Regions from separate parts of the Paenibacillus filicis genome, predicted to be linked through region 2. Evidence: riboswitches for the same ligand, from Rfam matches in the RefSeq annotation. Region 2 holds a riboswitch; each other region holds the start of a gene.
What was found. A riboswitch is a leader RNA that binds a small molecule or an ion and turns the genes downstream of it on or off. The one in region 2 is predicted to bind cyclic di-AMP.
Positions count from the first base shown of each region.

Region 1: another riboswitch for cyclic di-AMP. It lies ahead of WMW72_RS31465 (TrkH family potassium uptake protein); the one in region 2 lies ahead of WMW72_RS09785 (C40 family peptidase).
Region 3: another riboswitch for cyclic di-AMP. It lies ahead of WMW72_RS23935 (stalk domain-containing protein); the one in region 2 lies ahead of WMW72_RS09785 (C40 family peptidase).

Region 1 is NZ_JBBPCC010000030.1:26,154-32,398, forward strand. Features, by position in the region: gene WMW72_RS31455 (LysR family transcriptional regulator) at 1-98, shown strand, start outside; gene WMW72_RS31460 (potassium channel family protein) at 106-768, opposite strand; gene WMW72_RS31465 (TrkH family potassium uptake protein) at 784-2,145, opposite strand; cyclic di-AMP (ydaO/yuaA leader) riboswitch at 2,215-2,365, opposite strand; gene WMW72_RS31470 (CPBP family intramembrane glutamic endopeptidase) at 2,640-4,268, shown strand; gene uvrC (excinuclease ABC subunit UvrC) at 4,320-6,245, opposite strand, start outside.
Region 2 is NZ_JBBPCC010000005.1:78,937-85,181, reverse strand. Features, by position in the region: gene WMW72_RS09800 (hypothetical protein) at 1-984, shown strand; gene WMW72_RS09795 (HAD family hydrolase) at 1,127-1,807, shown strand; gene WMW72_RS09790 (acyltransferase family protein) at 1,957-3,174, shown strand; cyclic di-AMP (ydaO/yuaA leader) riboswitch at 3,327-3,469, shown strand; gene WMW72_RS09785 (C40 family peptidase) at 3,470-4,327, shown strand; gene WMW72_RS09780 (helix-turn-helix domain-containing protein) at 4,494-5,390, opposite strand; gene WMW72_RS09775 (glycoside hydrolase family 88/105 protein) at 5,551-6,245, shown strand, end outside.
Region 3 is NZ_JBBPCC010000017.1:171,209-177,453, reverse strand. Features, by position in the region: gene WMW72_RS23950 (AAA family ATPase) at 1-453, opposite strand, end outside; gene WMW72_RS23945 (DoxX family protein) at 637-1,197, opposite strand; gene WMW72_RS23940 (polysaccharide deacetylase family protein) at 1,378-2,079, opposite strand; gene WMW72_RS23935 (stalk domain-containing protein) at 2,269-3,102, opposite strand; cyclic di-AMP (ydaO/yuaA leader) riboswitch at 3,105-3,268, opposite strand; gene WMW72_RS23930 (DUF6483 family protein) at 3,417-4,112, shown strand; purine riboswitch at 4,243-4,344, shown strand; gene purE (5-(carboxyamino)imidazole ribonucleotide mutase) at 4,516-5,001, shown strand; gene purK (5-(carboxyamino)imidazole ribonucleotide synthase) at 4,998-6,200, shown strand.

The sequences.
Region 1 (6,245 bases), on a different contig from region 2:
AAAGAACGACCTCGCTCCTATATACGGAGGAAGCCGCTCTGGAGCCGCCGATCCGGCTGTTCATCGATCTGGCGGTTAAGCATTCGAGTCAGCGGTAGCCGCCGCTTAGCGGATCACAGCCTTCTCGAAATGGTCGATCTGGTCATTCGTCCCGATGATGACCATCACATCCTTCTCCTCCACGGAGTCGGTGGCCGTCGGGGCGATAATAACGCCTTCTTTCTTATTAATAGCTACGATGCTGCAGCCGTACTTGGCCCGCGTGTCGAGATCCCGCAAGGTCCTTCCGTCCAGACACCTTGGAACCGTCAGCTCCGCGATCGTGTACTCGCACGACAGCTCGATATAATCGAGCAGATTCGGCGAGACGAGCTGATGCGCAACCCGCACCCCCATGTCCCGCTCCGGGAAAATAATGCGGTCGACGCCGATCTTGTTCAGCACCTTGCCGTGCAGCTCGGACAACGCCTTCGCCACAACCATCTTGACCCCGATATCCTTGAGCAGAATCGTGGTCAGGATACTGGACTGGATATCGTCGCCGATCGCGACGATCACACAGTCGAAGTTGCGCAGGCCGAGCGAACGTATGACGTCTTCGTCGGTAGAATCCGCAACCACGACATGTGTAAGCTCCTCACTCATCGCCTCCACGGGCTCCTCGTGCTTGTCGATCCCCATAACCTCATAGCCAAGCTTGATCAGTTCCTTGGCCAGACTCGATCCGAACCTGCCTAGTCCAATAACGGCATATTGACTGCGCTTCATCCTGTGTCTCTTCCCCTATCCGATGGTGATTTTCCCTTCCGGGTATCTGTACAGCTCTTTCTCCGCTTTGGGTCCCAGCGCATAAGCCAGCGTCAGCGGTCCAAGACGGCCGGCAAACATCGTCAAGGCGATCATGACTTTGCCGAAGGTCGACAGATCGGGCGTCAGTCCCATGCTGAGGCCGACCGTGCCGAATGCGGACGTTACCTCGAACAAAATCATTAGAAAGCTGTGATCCTCAGTCGTGGACAGCAGCATCGTGACGATCATGACCAGGAACAAGGCCAGCATCGTCAGCGTGATCGCCTTCAGGATACGGTCCTTGCCCAGTCTGCTGCGGAACAGCACGATATCCTCCTTGCCCCGGATCATCGCGATCATGGCCCCGACCAGCACCGTGAAGGTCGTCGTCTTCACTCCTCCGCCTGTCGAGCCTGGAGAAGCCCCGATAAACATCAGGATGATGATGAACAGCTGACTCGCCTGCCGCAGTCCCGCCATGTCCACACTATTGGCGCCTGCCGTTCTCGGCGACACGGACTGGAAGAACGAAGCCAGTACCTTGCCGTCCCAGCCGAGCGGGCCCAGCGTTCTCGTATTCGAATATTCGAAGGCGAAGATGACGATAGCTCCTAGCACAATCAGCAATCCGCTGGCCGACAGCACGACCTTGGAATGCAGGGACAGCCGCCGCTTCTGCTTGAATTCCAGCAGATCCGACAGGACGACGAAGCCGAGGCCTCCGAGCACGATGAGCGCCATCGATACGACATTGACCAGCGCATCATCCGCATAGGAGGTAAGACCGGTGAAGGGCCCGCTCACCGCACCGAATAAATCAAAGCCAGCGTTGTTGAAAAATGAAATGGCATGAAAGAACCCGTAGCCGATCCCTCTCGCCACCCCGAGATCGAAGGACCACCGGATGGCGAACAGAATGGCTCCCGCGAGCTCGATGGTGAGCGAGTAAACCAGCACCTTGCGGATCAGCCGGACAATGCCTTCCATGCTGCCCTGGTTCATAGCCTCCTGCAGAATCAGCCTTTCCTTCAAGGAAATCCGTTTTTTCAGTACAAAAGCGAACAAGGTAGACATCGTCATGAAGCCAAGTCCTCCGACCTGAATCATGATGATGATGACGATTTTGCCGAATAAAGACCAATGAAGTCCGGTGTCTACGACGACAAGTCCTGTCACGCAAGCTGCCGAGGTCGCGGTGAACAACGCATCGAGGACAGGCGTCGGGAGGCCATCCGCGGATGAAAAGGGCAGCGTCAACAGAATCGTGCCGAGCAGAATAATCGCGGCGAAGCCAAGCACCAGAATCTGCGGCGGCGTCAGCTCGAATTTCTTATGCTTCTGTGCGGTTGATATCATCTCATGGGGCACCTCATCGCCGTATATGAACAACAAAAAAAGCACGGGAAACCCAGTGCTTTGCGTACAAGGTTCCTGCATTCAAGCCTACGAGGTTAGCTGACGGATTCGGGTATACAGGCACCCTATCCATGCATGCGGCCGGACGGCCGGGCACGGAATTCACCCCTATGTTTCATGGTTCCCCCGTTTTCAATACGAAATTCGGCTTTTTTATTCAATTCATATGAATTATAGACGGGTTTGAGTGGAAGCACAAAGCTGTTTTTGACGGTTTTGGGTGGATAAAGCGATCCCCGGGGCAATTGTAAGCGATCACATGGGGGCAACCCTTGCGCTGGCTTGTTTTTTCCGACTCTTACGCATGTTATCATGATATTATCCAAAAGCATGGATGGACGTCCTTGCGAATACAATACAAGTGCCAGTCCAAAAGCATGCTCTCAGCACCGAGCCCTCTTGCCCAATAGATTCCAACCGATAAGGAGTGCGCTATGCCCACATTCAAGCAACGCCCCCCCTTGCTGCTCGCCGTTATCGGCTTGCTGCTGTATTTCGGCCTCTCGTACGCGGTTCCGCTGTTCGACAAGCCCTCCTCCCCAGAGCAGGAGAAGCGTTCAACCCCGGCGATCAGCAAGCAGGAAGCGGCCCAGACGGCTGTCGCCTTCATCGACCGGCGCTTCGGCCTCTCCGGGAAGCAGACGGCGGACACGCTGTTCCAATCGTATACGTCCCGCAGCGGCTATATTCAGCAGGCCAAGCTGGAGGATGAATATGAGAAGAAGTTCGCTGCCCGATTCCCTATCGATTACTATGAAGTGGAAATTCGCGACGGAACCTCGACCTACTACGTCGGCGTCAACTTTACGACCCGCAGCGTCCTAAGCTTTAGCGCCTACAAGGCCCCTACAGCCAAGACGGATGCGCTGCCCACACTGGAGAGCACCCCCGGCTCAGCGGCGGAGCAAGCGATCCGGGATATGGGCTTTGATCCCGCAGGCTACACGCTGCACAGCGGAGTCAGCCCGGAGGGAGCGGCCGAGCAGGTGTATGTCAGCAGGACGGAGCAGATCGGCGAAGCCAAGCTGGAGCTGAGGCTGCTGACGGTAGGCGGACAGGTGACGGCATTCCGACCGGCATTCCCGCCGCCCGACAGCTTCGTGCGCTGGCAGGAGGTCCAGGACGGCCGCTCCGGGCTTATGACAAGGATCAGCATGATCGCCTCGCTGGCGATGACGCTGGCCTCCCTGGTGATCGTGGTGCGCTACCGGCGGCAGATCAGCTTCGTGCGCGGCACACTGCTTACACTTGTCTTTCTAGCGCTGTATCTGCTCAACAACTACAATATGCTGCCGGCGTTTCGCACGAGCCATGGCAGCGGGCCATCCGAGGCGGGTGCCATCCTCTATCTGTGGATCATCAATACCTACGTTGTGCTAATGGCGTTATCCACGTATTTCGCCCTGCTTGCCGGAGGTAAGCTCACGCAGGACCGCGGCGTCCGCCCTTGGGCCGTGTGGCGGGACGTGGACTTTGGAGAGCAGGCCAAGCGGTCCATGAAGGACGGCTACATCCTGGGCCTGTTCATTCTAGGCATCCAGCAGGTGCTGTTCCTCGGTGCCTCCGCGCTGTTCGATGTCTGGTCCGTGAACGACCCCAGCGACTCCGTCTACAATATGACGCATCCGGAAATTTTCCCGCTGCTCGCGTGGTCGGCAGCCATCTCCGAGGAAGCGGTCTTCCGCCTGCTGGGCGTGTCCCTGATGCTGCGGCTGACCCGCAGCCCGTTCGTCTCCGTGCTCATCCCAAGCATCGTATGGGCGATGAGCCATACGCAGTACCCGATCTACCCGGTCTATACCCGTCTGATCGAGGTGACCGTCATCGGCATTCTGTTCGGCTATGCCTTCCTGCGCTACGGCTTCCTGACGGCCGTCTTCGCCCATGCGTCCATGGACAGCATCCTGATGGGCCTGTCACTCATCTATGACGGGGACGCCAAACAAGCCGCCGCAGGACTGGTCTACTTCTTCGTCCCTGCGGCGGCCGGCTGGCTGCTCTATGCGATTCACGGACGGATCAGACGCCGTCCTCCGTCCTTGCCTTCCGCGCGCTACCCTTGATTCTCGTCCGCTATGGAACAACTGAGATGTGGTGTCTGACTGGAGCTTCGGTTATTCCGCCAGCCCGGTATTCTCCAACTCGCCAGACACTTTGTCGCTCTCTTCCCCGGAAGCCGCATCCGGGTCTGTATCTGCTGGACCGTTCAGCGAAGCAAGAATATGGAGAGCGAGCTTCTCCCCTATGCCCAGAGGCTTGAAGTCTGCGACTTCGGCCTCTTTGATTTTCTTCAGCGAGCCAAAATGCTTGAGCATGGCCTTGCGGCGCTTCTCGCCGATCCCGGTGATCGAGTCGAGCGTCGAGACGATCATCGACTTGGCCCGCGTCTCGCGGTGGAACGTGATAGCGAAGCGGTGAACCTCGTCTTGGATGCGCTGCAGCAGGTAAAACTCCTGGCTGTCGCGCGGCAGAGGCACGACCTCCGCCGGGTCCCCCATCAGCAGCTGCGCCGTCTTATGCTTGGCATCCTTCACCAGCCCGCATACAGGCAGATGCAGGCCCAGCTCATTCTCCAGCACGTCGACGGCTGCCGCCAGATGTCCCCGCCCTCCGTCGATGACGATCAGATCGGGCATCCGCAGTCCTTCCTTCAATACGCGCTCATACCGCCGCCGTACGACCTCCCGCATCGTTTCGTAGTCGTCCGGCCCTTGTACAGTCTTAATCTTGTACTTGCGGTATTCCTTGCGGTCGGGCTTGCCGTCAGTGAAGACGACCATGGCGGAAACCGGGTCCGAGCCCTGAATATTCGAGTTATCGAAAGCCTCGATCCGGTGGATCGTTCCCGTTCCCAGGTATTGCCCCAGATTCTCGACGGCCTTCACGGTCCGCTCGGCATCCCGCTCGATCAGCTTGAACTTCTCCTCCAGCGCCACACGGGCGTTGTCACAGGCCATGCCGACCATATTCTTCTTCAGCCCGCGGCGCGGCATATGAACCCGAACCTTCAGCCAGCTCTCCAGCGCTTCCTTGACGTCCGATTTCACCTCGGATAGACCTCCGTCATCCGATGCTTTGGATTCAGTGGAGCCTTCATCCGCTTGCGGTTCCCCTTCATCGTCAGGCAGTGGCTCCCCGGCTTCCGCCGCAGCCACCGCTTCACGGAAAGCCAGCCGGTCCGCCTGACTTTCAACCTCCAAGCCGGATTCCTTCTGTATGCCTGCAGCATCTGCGGGGCCGACGGCAATCTCCGCTTCCTCTGCACTGAGCGGCAGGAAAATCTCCTTCGGCAGCGCCGGATTGTCGCTGTAGTACTGGGTCACGAAGGAGATAAAGTCGTCGTAAGCCTGCCCATAGTAAGGGAACATCGTCGCATGTCGCTCGATCAGCTTGCCTTGGCGCATATACAGAATCTGCACGCACATCCAGCCCTTGTCCACGGCGAAGCCAAACACGTCGCGGTCCATCTTATCCGTCGTCGTGATCTTCTGCTTCTCCATCACCGCATTGATATGCATGATCTGGTCGCGCATCTCCTTGGCCCGCTCGAAGTTCAGCTCCTCGGCCGCCTCCTGCATCTTCCGCTGGAGGTCTTCCTTGATGTCATCATGCCCGCCGTTCAGAAACCGTGCAATTTCGCCGACCATCTTGTCGTACGTCTCCTGCTCGATTTCATACTCACAGGGCGCGATGCATTGTCCCAGATGATAGTAGAGACATACCTTATCCGGCAGCGTGTTGCATTTGCGCAGCGGATACAGCCGGTCCAGCAGCTTCTTGGTCTCTTGGGCCGCATACGCGTTCGGATACGGTCCGAAGTATTTCCCCTTATCCTTGAGCACCCGGCGCGTGACCTCTAGCTTCGGATGAGCTTCATTCGTAATTTTAATATAAGGAAAGGACTTGTCGTCCTTCAGCAGCACATTGTACCGCGGCACATATTTCTTGATCAGGTTGCACTCCAGAATGAGTGCTTCCATATTGCTGGCGGTCACAATATATTCAAAGTCGACGATATCGTTGACGAGAAATTGCGTCTT
Region 2 (6,245 bases):
ATGCTCTCAACGTTAAAATGGCTGGTGATCGCAGCAGCGGTCGTTCACTTTATATCCGTATCGAACGATTCTTCTCAATCGGAGGTTACGTCTATGTCACAGACACAAGAAAGCAAGCAGACGGAGCTGCTGGAATGGACAGACGAACAGAGGGAGCGCGTGAATTTCGGCAAGTACGAGCTGCCTCCAACCTTGCGTAAGCTGAATGATGTGCAGCAGGAGCTAGGCGGTACGGAACAGCTGTATGACGCTCTTCATTTTTACCTCGTGGAGGGAGATTCGAGATATTTCAATACACCCAGCGATGTCGTGGTGTTTGGCACAACCGGCATGGACGGGATTCATTATGGATTCCTGACAGACTACGGGACGGTAGCGGACCTGGAAGAAGCACCGGTCGTCTGCGTATCTCCGATGGACTTTGACCGGCCTGTCTGGCTGGTGGCGCGTAACCTGAGAGAATTTCTACGGTTAAACCTGACGGACGCTGATCTGACCATCAATCATTTCCAGGATGAGCCGTCTTATCTGGAAGCCAAGCGGCAATTCGCAGAGGAGGCGGCCGCCTCGCCTTACCAGCCGTCTGAGGAAGAGCTGCGCAGCAGGCAGGAAGCGGTGAGCCTGCTCTTGAAACGAATCGAGCTGCCTGAGATCGTTCATCCGTTCGGTTATCTGGAGACGGTTCGGGAAGAGCGGCTTGCGAGGATTACGGTTCAGACTCAGGATGGACTGGGCGTAACGGAGCCTTTGGAGGCTGGTCACGAATCTGCTGTTCTGCCGATCCGTAAGGATAAGACGCTGGAGCCGGACGCACTCAAGCGTTATCTGGCAGAGGCCTCTAGAGCATCCAAGCTGGCTTTATTCCGGGATATTCAGATGCATATGGTGTTGTCTGAAGAGCGGGAAGTGCGGACGATGGTTGTCGCCGAGTTGCGAAGGCTGGGACTGGCTGAAGAAGCGGGGCGCATAGAAGCCGAGGGTTGAAGCGCTGCTCCTTGCTTCTGTACTGCTAGGGGCTTTACCCTGAGTGCCATTGTGCTATAATCTTCGAGGACAGCAGACATCCCTCTGGTGGATTGCATTAGACGAGGGCGCAGAGGATTCCCTTGGGCGAGGAGAGATCACGATGAACAACTATTCAGTCATTCTGTTTGACCTGGACGGCACGTTAACGGATTCCAAGCTTGGCATTACGAGGTGTGTCCAGTACGCACTGGACAAGCTGGGCCGGCCGGAGCGGGATTTGGACAAGCTGGAGCCTTTTATCGGGCCCCCGCTTCAGGAAACTTTTTCCTCCATCTATGGGTTTTCCGAGGAAGAAGTTAGCCAGGCCATCGGCTATTATCGGGAGAGATTCAAGTCCGTCGGCATGTTTGAGAATGAGGTGTACCCACAGATTCGTGAGCTGCTGGCGGAGCTCAAGGAGCAGAACAAGCGGCTCATCGTCGCTACCTCCAAGCCTACGCCATTCGCCGAACAAATCCTGCGTTACTTCGAATTGGACCCGTATTTCGAGCTGATCGCAGGCAGCAATCTGGATGGCACACGAGCCTCCAAGACCGAAGTCATTGCCTATGTGCTAGGGCAGCTGAGCGGGGTAGACAAGCAGGATGTAGTGATGGTCGGAGACCGCAAGCATGACATCATCGGGGCCAACAACACAGGTATTCACTCGATCGCCGTTATGTACGGGTACGGGTCTCTGGAGGAACTGCAGCCGGTTGAACCCACCTATATGGTTCACAGTACGGCAGAGCTGAGAGAAGTCCTCAGTGGCAAAGGTGAAGCCTTGGGATCAGGGCGATAACGGTTGTAACTTCAATTAATATGAGTCTTACGGACCCAAGCGACTGAATTCAAGCTGCTTGGGTTTGATTTTTTTCTGACAATTATTGCTATAGACCTATTCGTTGTGATACAATTCGTATCAAAAGATGAAGCTGGAGGTGCGACTTTTTGAAACGCTATGAGGAATTAGACTCATTAAGAGGGTTAGCTGCAATGACTGTTTTTTTTGCTCATTGTTTAGGTATGTTTGTCTTGTACAATAATCCGTCTATCCGGGGGGATTTTGTTTCATATCTGTTGAAATTTACACCACTAAGTATTTTGATATCTGGACACGAAGCGGTGATCTTATTTTTTGTGCTTAGTGGGCTTGTTTTGTCATTTCCATTTGTCACCCCAGGCAAATCACCTTCTACGCCTGTTTTTATTACGAAACGTGTACTTCGATTATACGTGCCTTATGCCGTAGCTATTATCTTTGCCATCCTATTAAGACTGCTGATCCCAACCCATCGTATTGAGGGGTTCAGCAACTGGTTTGCAGCGCACTGGCAGAGTCCAATAAGTATTAAGTTATTAATCAATCATTTACTCTTCTTGCCTAGCTATACATTTGGCGGCGGGAGATATGATATCGCTGCCTTTGATTCTGTTATTTGGACTTTGATTCAAGAGTTGCGAGTTTCCATCATATTTCCGTTGATTATGCTCATCGTTCTCAAATTAAACTGGAAAACAAACGTGTTGATCGGCCTTGGACTCTCTCTCCTATCCCACATCATGGTTATTGTTAGCAAGATAGATACTCTGCCTAAACTGCTCAATTCTTTACTCCCTTATCTGAACACGATAGAGTGGATACCCATGTTTATAATCGGAGCCTTGATAGGTAAACATTTTAAACTCATTCTTGATTTCTTTGAAAACTTGACTTCGACGAAAAAAATAATGATTTCAGTAGGTGGTATTTTATTATATACGTATCCACATTGGTTTTTTAAAGAAGTGGAATGGATACACCTGGATGTGATTAATGATTGGGTAACCCTATTGGGGGCGGGGATATTAATTTGCTTGGCACTGACGGCAAAATCCTTTTCAACCTTTCTAAGGTTAAAGCCAATCCACCACTTAGGCAAAATATCATACAGTTTTTACCTGTATCACATGATTGTATTAGTCGGTTTGTTTTTCTTGTTTCATGAAAAAATGCCGATATGGCTCATATGGGTCGGTACTTTAGTCATTTCGTGGATCATTTCAACCTTGTCTTATCGTTATATTGAAACGTTAAGCATCCATTGGGGAAAAAGGTTGTCGATGTTCCTTTTTAGAGATGGCACGAAGACGAATTTAGAATTGAATAATCGTAAGATATCCTCATAAGCCGTGTACCGATGAGGTTTAGTTGAACTTTTGCAGGAGCTTGCCTATAATAGGACTAGCATGAATAAGCCTTTTGAGCAACCGGGAAAGCATGGGTAATCCATGAGGTGGCACAGCGGATTATTTGCAGGTGTCTGCCTTGCTTGAATGCGACAATACAATGGCCGAATCCAATTCAGCAGAAGAATTGGTACGGGGGATGATTTACCTAGGGGTGAATGTCCGCGCAAGCGGACTAGGGAGCAACCTCTTCCGAATCCGTCAACTAACCTCGAAGGCTACAGGAGGAATACGTTTGAATCGTTTTTGCAAAACGCTTGTTTTTTCATGCGCATTGACAGCTGTCGGCATCGTATCGGGCTTTGGGGCCGATTCAGCCCAAGCCGCTTCTTCGGAAGTCAAGGTGCAGGTGAACGACAGTCTGGTTTCGTTTCCCGATGCGCAGCCCTTTATTGACACCGCCAATACGTTGCAGATTCCCATGCGTCTGCTGGTCGAAAATTTGGGGTACAAGCTGGATTGGAGCAAGGATGCCGATGTCATCAAAGTCACGCTGACCAGTGATCAGCAATCGATCAAGCTGCAGACCGGCAGCAAGCAAGCGGTCGTGAACGGGAAAACGGTGGATATGGATGCGCCGCCCCAGTTCAGCGAAGGCAGAGTCTATCTTCCGTTGAGATTCGTATCCGAGACCTTCGGATACCGTGTCCAGTGGGACCCTAGCAACCGCATCGCGATCATTAACCAGGACGGCCAGTATCATGCACCAGCCTGGTACAAGCCGAAGCCGGTACCGTCTGTCGTACAAACCGCGTATCAGTACCTGGGAACCCCCTACATGTATGGCGGAGAATCGACCAACGGCTTTGACTGCTCGGGGTTTGTGAACTATGTTTTTGAAAAGCAAGGCGTCTCGCTGCCTAGAACGTCCGTCGATATGTACGACAACCTGGGGCAAAGCGTAACGAATCTGCAGGAAGGCGATCTGGTCTTCTTTGCCGAGAAAAATAAAACCTCGCATGTGGGGATTTATTTGGGGAATGGCCAATTTATCTCATCCGCCTCGTCCGTCGGCGTGTCCGTCGCGAGCCTGACCAGCGGCTATTGGGGCAAGCGGTATGTAGGGGCCAAGCGAGTGTCCACCGTCTCTTAAGCCGAAGCAAGCATACGTTTCTGATCGTTTCATGGTTTTCATTCTAAATATAACCATTACGCCCGAATCCGGCTCAAGCAGCCGCAGGGCAACGGGAACCCGCCGTCAGGCGGGTTTCTTTTTACTTATCCAGCGAAGATGCAGGCTCATGACGGGACAGCCGGTATCATCCGGCGCTGCATGATCCATGCACGGCACGATATTGGCTCGGTGTGAGCCCCGCAACCCGCTTGAACGTATGGCAGAAATGCGAAATATCGTTGAAGCCGGATGCTGCCGCCACCTCGATAATAGGCAGCGCGGTCGTCTGCAGCAGCTCCTTGGCTTTGCTTAGGCGGTAGGTCACGACGAATTCGTTGATCGTCGCTCCCGTATGACGCTTGAACAGCAGGAAGAGATAGGAGCGGGACAGGTTGAAATACCTGCACAGCCGCTCGGCTGTGAGCGGCTCCTGGTAGTGCTCCATCAGAAAGCTAAGGATACGCTCGATCAACTGCTTATGGGCCTCAGCATCCGCACTGGTCTGGAGTGGCTCCGCTCGGTTGCGGTTCAGCTCGGCGAACAGCCGCAGCACCAGGCTTTTGACGGCCAGCGGATACCCCGCCTCGCGACGGGCCAGCTCCTGCTCCAGTTGGCTTAACGTCTCCTGAACCGCCAGCAGCTGCTGGGCACCTAAGCGGGAGTACAGCGAGTCCTGTCCGGGCTCGGGGAGCCAAGGCCGCATCCACGCACTCAGTGCTTCGTCGGAAGCTTGCAGCTCGTGCATGTAGCTGTCTTCGACCGCCAGCACGAAGCGGTGGAACGGAAGGTCTGGATCGGGGCGCGAAATATGCAGCGCCTTGGGCCGGACTACGATCAGAGCGCCGGGGCTTAGGTCGTACACCCGGTCGCCGGCTATATAGCTGCCGCTTCCTCGAACGCACACATAGAGCTCGAAGCCGCTATGTGAGTGGAACTGTCTCTGATCCAGCACGCCTGTGCGGAAGGAGCAGTTGACGGGAAAGGCGGACAGGAAACGGTTGGTCCATTCATCCACCCAGGCTGACGGGGGTTCAAGCTCCATATCGGTAACGCCTCCTGCCTCCGAGGTTCGGGCTTCGCCCATGTAGAGAAAGTATAGCAGATTGTAGACGATTCCCCAATGGGTTTGGCGGAAAGACCAAGATTTCGGGAGCGCTTCCATGTATAGTAACCGTACAACGGAATACAAGGAGGATGACTTCATGGTCAAGCTGGAACTAGCCGAGGCGCTGAAGCAGACGGCAGATCGCATCTATGCGTATATGCTGGACGATCACACGGGCAATTGGGGACTGGATATCGGGCATTGGGACTGGGTGCCCGGTGTTGGAGTCATTGCGATTCTGTCTTATTATGAGAAGCTGGAGCAGCCGGAGGTGCTGGATAGACTGGTCCGCTGGACGGCGGACAATCTGCATCAAGCCGAGCGCCAGAAGGTGATCAATTCGATGGCTCCGTTCGCGATCTTTCCCGAGCTGTACCGGCGGACGCAGGACTCTGTCCTGCTGGAAACGGCCAGGCGGATCGCCGACTGGATGCTGCATGAGGCCCCTCGGACGAGGGAGGGCGCTTGGGAGCATACCGTGACGGAGAACGCGAGCTTTCCGGAACAGGTCTGGGCCGATACCGTATTCATGGCGGTGCTGTTCATGGCCCGGATGGGGCGTCTGACAGGGGACATGGCTTATATCTCGGAAGCGCTGCGCCAGTTGGAGCTGCATCTGGAGCTGCTTCAGGAAGAGGCCAGCGGCGTACTGTTCCACGGCTGGAATTGTATCGCGCAGAACCATATGTCCGCGGCGCGATGGACGCGGGCCAATGCCTGGATCGCGGTCGGGACGCCGATGATTCTGGAGGAGCTGGCCGGTACAGCCACGATTCCTGAGGCAATTACCAC
Region 3 (6,245 bases), on a different contig from region 2:
AAAGGACTCCCCGTGAGATTGGGCATGCAAGGACTTTCCGCCGTAGGAGTCGATGATACGCCCGCCGCCCCCAGGCTCCCGGTCCAGCTCGTCGATATTCGTCGCCAGGTTGTAATAAGTCTCCGCACGGAAAAAGAACCCGTCTCTAGGCTTGTGCACGCCGCGCACCAGACGAAGATACCGGTGCAGCTCCGAATGCGAATCCTGTGTGGAGAAGGTAAAGTTCAACGTACCGCCTTCTGGATTGAAGCCCCAAGCGATAGCGATCGCCTCAAGGAATGTGGATTTGCCGGTCCCATTCTCACCGATCAGATAGGTAACCTTCGGATGGAGCTGCAGGGTGGAGAAATTCCGCAAAGCGTCCAAGTGAAAGGGATAGCTCTTGAAAGATGGAATACGGTCACGAAGCAGTTCTACGCTGCGGATATAAGGGTCACGAAGGGAGGGAGACAACGATAACAGTCCTTTCGTCGTGAGTTCGATTCTTGTATTAGCATAACATACAGAAGCATGTATGATCTTACTATATCACGAACTTATGTTCGATACCAGTTATGAAAACACCCCCATCCTGATCTTCAAGGATAGGGGTGCTTGGCTGAAGCGATCTGAGCCGGCGGGCGGCAGAGTCGCGGATCAATGAGCGGCGCGTTCCAGCGGGTTGCCGCCGAGAGGCTTTCCTTTGGCGTTGTGATCGTTCTTATGGAAGGCGGCACGGAACATTTTTTTCAGGTAAGGCTGGATGTAAGTATCAAGTCCGAATTTGCCTGCATTGGCACCAGCGGCGAAGATGATGAAGCCGACGAGTATCATCCAAGGGTTGGTGCTAACTGTACCGGCAAACATGAACATGAAGTTCATCAGGAGCCCGAAGAACATGGCCGTCGTGGTCAAAGCGCCGAGGATCAGGCCAAGACCGACCAGAAACTCGCCCAGCGGGATGAGGGTGTTGAAGATCTGGGCATTCGGTAGAGCGAAGTGCTCCACGAAGGCGGTGAAGGTCGGATAAATGAGCTCTTTCGTCGCTTTATCGGCTACGGGATTCGTGACCGCATTTTTCAGGAATCCGGCGGCGTTGAACGGGGTAGGACCGGTTAGCTTCTCCCAGCCGTGAATCATCCAGTTAAACCCGAGATATAAGCGAATGAAGGTCAACAATACGGCAGCGTATCGGTTTTCTCTAAGCCAGGTCATCATGTGAACCATCTCCTTTGTTCTTTCTGATTTTAGTATAAGCTTGCGGATTGATTATGTAAGTGAAAAAAATCACAATCATATATACTTTTATTCGTATAGCCTGGTGAAGAACGAGAACAAGCCGGAATATGAGCTGCCGGCTTGCTGAGGAAAAAGAGTTCTCCCGCTGTTCAGGCTTCGCTAATGCTGTCTCGTGCGTGCGATCAGATCGGATACGGTGACGAACTGGTAGCCGCGGGCTTTTAATTCAGGCAGGATAATTTTCAGAGCCTCGACGGTTTGCGTGCAGTCGCCCTCCAGATCGTGGAAGAGCACGATGTCGCCGTTATGCACATTGCTAAGTACCTGCTGGACGATTTTGCTGGTTCCCGGTTTGCGCCAGTCCTTGGTATCCTGGTACCATGACCACATAACGACCGTGAGCTTGTCTTCCTTCATGGAATCCAGGAGCTGGTCATTGTAGAAGCCGCCAGGTGGGCGAAAGACGTGGGGCATCTGCTCAGTGATATCGAAAATAACTTCCTGCGTCTGTCTGATTTCATTGACGAGCCGGTCAGGCGGGTAGTTTTTCAGATAATGATGGTCGAAGGTATGATTGGCGATTTCGTGGCCGTCATTGACCTCACGTATAGCAATGGCCGGATACATCTGAACCCGCTTGCCCAACACGAAGAAAGTCCCCTTGGCCTCATACGCATGCAGAAGATCCAGAATTTGCGGTGTGTACACCGGATTGGGACCGTCGTCAAACGTCAAGGCGATCAGCTTCTGATCGGTTTGGACATTCCATACGACCTCATCACGGCTTGGAACGGCAGCAGCTGGAAATTGGGGAATCAGCAGCAGGCCAGCCAGCAGCAGAAGTGTTGTTTTCCGGATCATGACCAAGCCTCCTCCGCTGTAAATTCAGTTATAGTGTCCGAAAAAAGGCGGGAGGCTATGCGGCCTAAAAGCTGGGTAATCCCGATGGAAGAAAAGGATAAGAGTGTGGAAGGTATTCCAGAGAAAAGCGGGGGTTAGTCGCGGCCTATAAAGAAAATAGCAAAAACAGCAGTCCGAAGACTGCTGCTGCTACGAGCCGAGAATATATACTTTCACTTGCTGAATCCCGAATGACTTCACTTGCTCACGGCTCTGCGGGAGGAAGATATCGATCTTATTGCCCTTGATCGCTCCACCGGTATCGCTGGCTACGGCATACATGCCTCCGGCAGGAAGTCCGTCATGTGTGTAGCCTTCCACGTAAACTCTCGATCCGAGTGGAATCACAGAAGGGTCTACGGCGATCGTGCCAAGCTGCAGCTGGTTGCCCATATAATCGAGTGTGTACCCGCCGTTCTCTGCGGGGCTGGCGCTATAGGCAGAGGCTCTGGCCTCAATGACTTTGGAGTAACTCTTGGCGATGGCCTGGGGACGATACCAGGCCGGTGCATGATACTGGCCGTCTGTCGACATAATCGCGATGCGATTGGCCGAATCCCATTGGGTCTTGGAGCCGAACGTATCGGCAATCAGACGGAAAGGAACGTATACACGGCCGTCTACGATCCGGGCAGGCGCATCCAGAGAAGCAGGCTGCTCATTCACCTTGGCCTCAGTTTCTCCTGTCGTTAGGGTCAGCTTCTGCTCCGAATTGCCGATGGTGATGGCAATCTGGTTGCCTACCTTCTGCCATTGCAGATCATAGCCTAGCTTGTCAGCCATGACTCTAGCAGGAACTTGAAGCTTGGAAGTGGCATCCACAATCGGCTGAATATCACCAAACTGCATGAGCTGATCGTTAACCTGCACCTTAATGTCCGTCTCCTGATGGAAAAACTGGGCATTCGCAGGCTTAGACGCCGTCATTCCCGCGGGCAGCAGGAACAGACCTGCCAGCAGGATGCATTTGAAAATCTTATTCAATTGATTCCCTCCTGTCGGGCCTCCGAGGTTAGTTGTCGGGTTCGGGAAGAGGATTTTCCCTAAGCGCGATTCGGCAGGCATGGCTGCTGGAATCGTCTATTCACCCCATGTGATGCGTCCCCCGTACGTTCAGATAACAAACTGTTCGATTCGGCTTTTAAGACTTTACCATAACCTGCTTAAAGCGTTCAATGCATAAATTCATCCAGTCCATGCCAGGTTTTTCCTTCAGCTGAGAGGATATCCGTAAAAATACCGCCGTGTGGCGGCAGAATGGTACAATGTAAGTTATAGAAAAGCAGGGAGGCAGAGTCATGTATCAGCGCGACTATATCATGCGGCTTATCGAACAGACGGCCAAAATCATCGGACAAGTCATCAACAAGCGAGGCCAGGCGCTTCAGGAGCGGCTGGAGATTATCAATCAGGCGATGAAACGCCTCGTCGGACTCGACTCTAGACTGCTGCAGGCGCTGGCGGTTCGCGATCTGCTGGAGCTAATCTCCCAGGGAGGCAGGCCGGATATCGGCAAAGCGCTTGCGTTGAGCGACATGATGATCGCCCGTGGCCGGATGCTGAAGGAAGAACAACACGGGGAGCAGGCTGCACGTGAATCCATCCGGTGGGCGGAGCTGCTTCTGCTGGTAAGGGCAGACGAAGAAGACTCGGCAATGCTGAAGGAAATCGACGAGCGGATCGAAGCCGCGCTGGAGCTGGCCGGGAGAAGTCCGATGGGCACTGAGCTGCTGGAGCTGCTTATCCCTTATTATGAAGAAACAGGCCGGCTATCCAAGGCGGAGGATGCTCTCTTTCACCGCTTGGCTGTGAAAGACGGAGACGAGCCCTCTGATTCGTGGCTGGTCATTCTAGAGAACGGCTTGCTTATGTATGAGCGGTGGACCCTGCTGAGCGAGCCGGTGCTGACGGCGGGAGGGCTATCCGCCCCAGAAGTCGCCCAAAGTCAAAAAGAACTCATTGAAATGAAAAATGCGACTGTTAATAAGCGGTAAATCTACCCAATAACAAGGTTTAAAGGCGAACTATTTTTATGGAATAAATATTGAATGTTCGGGTTTTAGAGTTGACATGATGTGTCAATCCCTGCTAAACTGAGAGAGTGAAAAGATTGGTAAGCAGGGTCATTTATAAGTTGAATAGTCTCGTATAAAGTCGGGGATACGGCCCGAAAGTCTCTACCCGAAAACCTTAAATTTTTGGACTACGAGTAAGCGTCAATGAGAGGTCGGCACGCTCTGTGCTTGGCCTTAACTTGTGCTTAAGGGTATTTCTTGTCGTCCTTCCGACAGCTGGCCGTTACTTGGCTTCAGTTGTCTCAAGGGCGTTTTTTCATGAATAGAGCATATAGCTCATCAAGCAGCCGCCCGGAATCGAAGGGTGCAAACGGAGGTTATCATGTCAGTGCAAGTTGGTGTCATTATGGGAAGCCAGTCCGATTGGGACACGATGAAGCATGCGTGCGACATACTGGACGAACTCGGCATCGCCTATGAGAAGCGGGTTGTATCCGCTCACCGTACGCCCGATCTGATGTTTGAATATGCGGAATCCGCCATCGGTCGCGGATTAAAGCTGATTATCGCCGGAGCCGGCGGTGCCGCTCATTTGCCGGGTATGGTTGCGGCGAAGACGGTACTGCCGGTCATTGGCGTGCCTGTAAAGTCTTCTACAATGAGTGGGCTTGATTCACTCTATTCCATTGTACAGATGCCGGGCGGCGTGCCGGTGGGCACGATGTCGATCGGTCAGGCCGGAGCGACCAATGCGGGGCTGTACGCCGCTCAGGTGCTGGCAGCCTTCGATCCCGAGCTGCAGCAGAAGCTCGTGAAGCGCCGTGAGAAGCTCGCGCAAACCGTTATAGAGAAGAGCGTGCTGGAATGAGACCGGATACGCAGCGGGAAGCAAGGGCTTACGATCCCTCCAAAGTGATCGCGCCCGGCGGAACGATCGGTGTGCTGGGCGGCGGCCAGCTCGGCCGGATGCTGGCCTTGGCCGGACGGGCTATGGGCTACCGCTTTGCCACACTCGATCCGACGCCGGACTCGCCCTGCGGTCAGGTAGCCGACCGCCAGGTGACAGCGCCTTATCACGATGCGGCGGCGGCACGGGAGCTGGCAGAGCTGTCGGATGTCATTACGTATGAGTTCGAGAACGTCGATGCGGACGTGACGGAGCTTCTAATGAAGGAATCGTATGTGCCGCAGGGCAGCAAGCTGCTCTACACGACCCAGCACCGGCTGCGGGAGAAGCGGGCCATCGAGGCCGCAGGCGTCAAGGTAGCGCCTTACGCGGAGATCGGCAGCGTAGAGGAGCTGCGCGAGGCGGTAGGTCGCTTCGGCCTGCCATGCGTACTGAAGACGGCGATGGGCGGCTATGACGGCAAGGGACAATGGGTGATCCGTCATGAGGACGAGATCGCAGAAGCGTACGAGACGCTGGCCCGTGCCGGAACGGAACTCGTGCTGGAGCAGTTCATCCGCTTCGAGAAGGAGCTGTCCGTCATCGCAGCGCGCAGCCCGCGCGGTGAAGTCAAGACGTTCCCAGCAGCCGAAAACGAGCATGTGAACAACATTCTGCACTTGTCCATCGTACCGGCACGTGTGCCTGCGGATGTCGTCGAGCGCGCCGAGAAGATGGCGGCGGCTATCGCCGAGGGGCTGGATGTGGTCGGCCTGATCGCTGTCGAGCTGTTCCTGACAGCGGACGGTGAGCTATTCGTCAACGAGCTCGCGCCGCGGCCGCATAACTCGGGACATTATACGATGGAAGCGTGTAGGACCTCGCAGTTCGAGCAGCATGTGCGGGCGATCTGTAACCTGCCGCTCGGGGACCCTAGCCTGATGCAGCCGGTCGTCATGGTCAACGTGCTCGGCGAGCATGTGCAGCCGCTGCTCGACTGGGTCGTGAAGCCCGAATCGGAAAGCCTGGAGCCGGGCGTAACCGCTAAGATTCATCTGTATGGCAAGGCAGAGGCGAAGAACGGACGGAAGATGGGCCATGTGAATGTGCTGGCGGACACGCCGGAAGCGGCATTCCGCTGGATAGAGGCTTCCCGGATATGGGAGCCTAACAATAAATAGCAAGCTTGCAAGCGAAGAGACAAGCAAACGGAGGCAGACAAACAA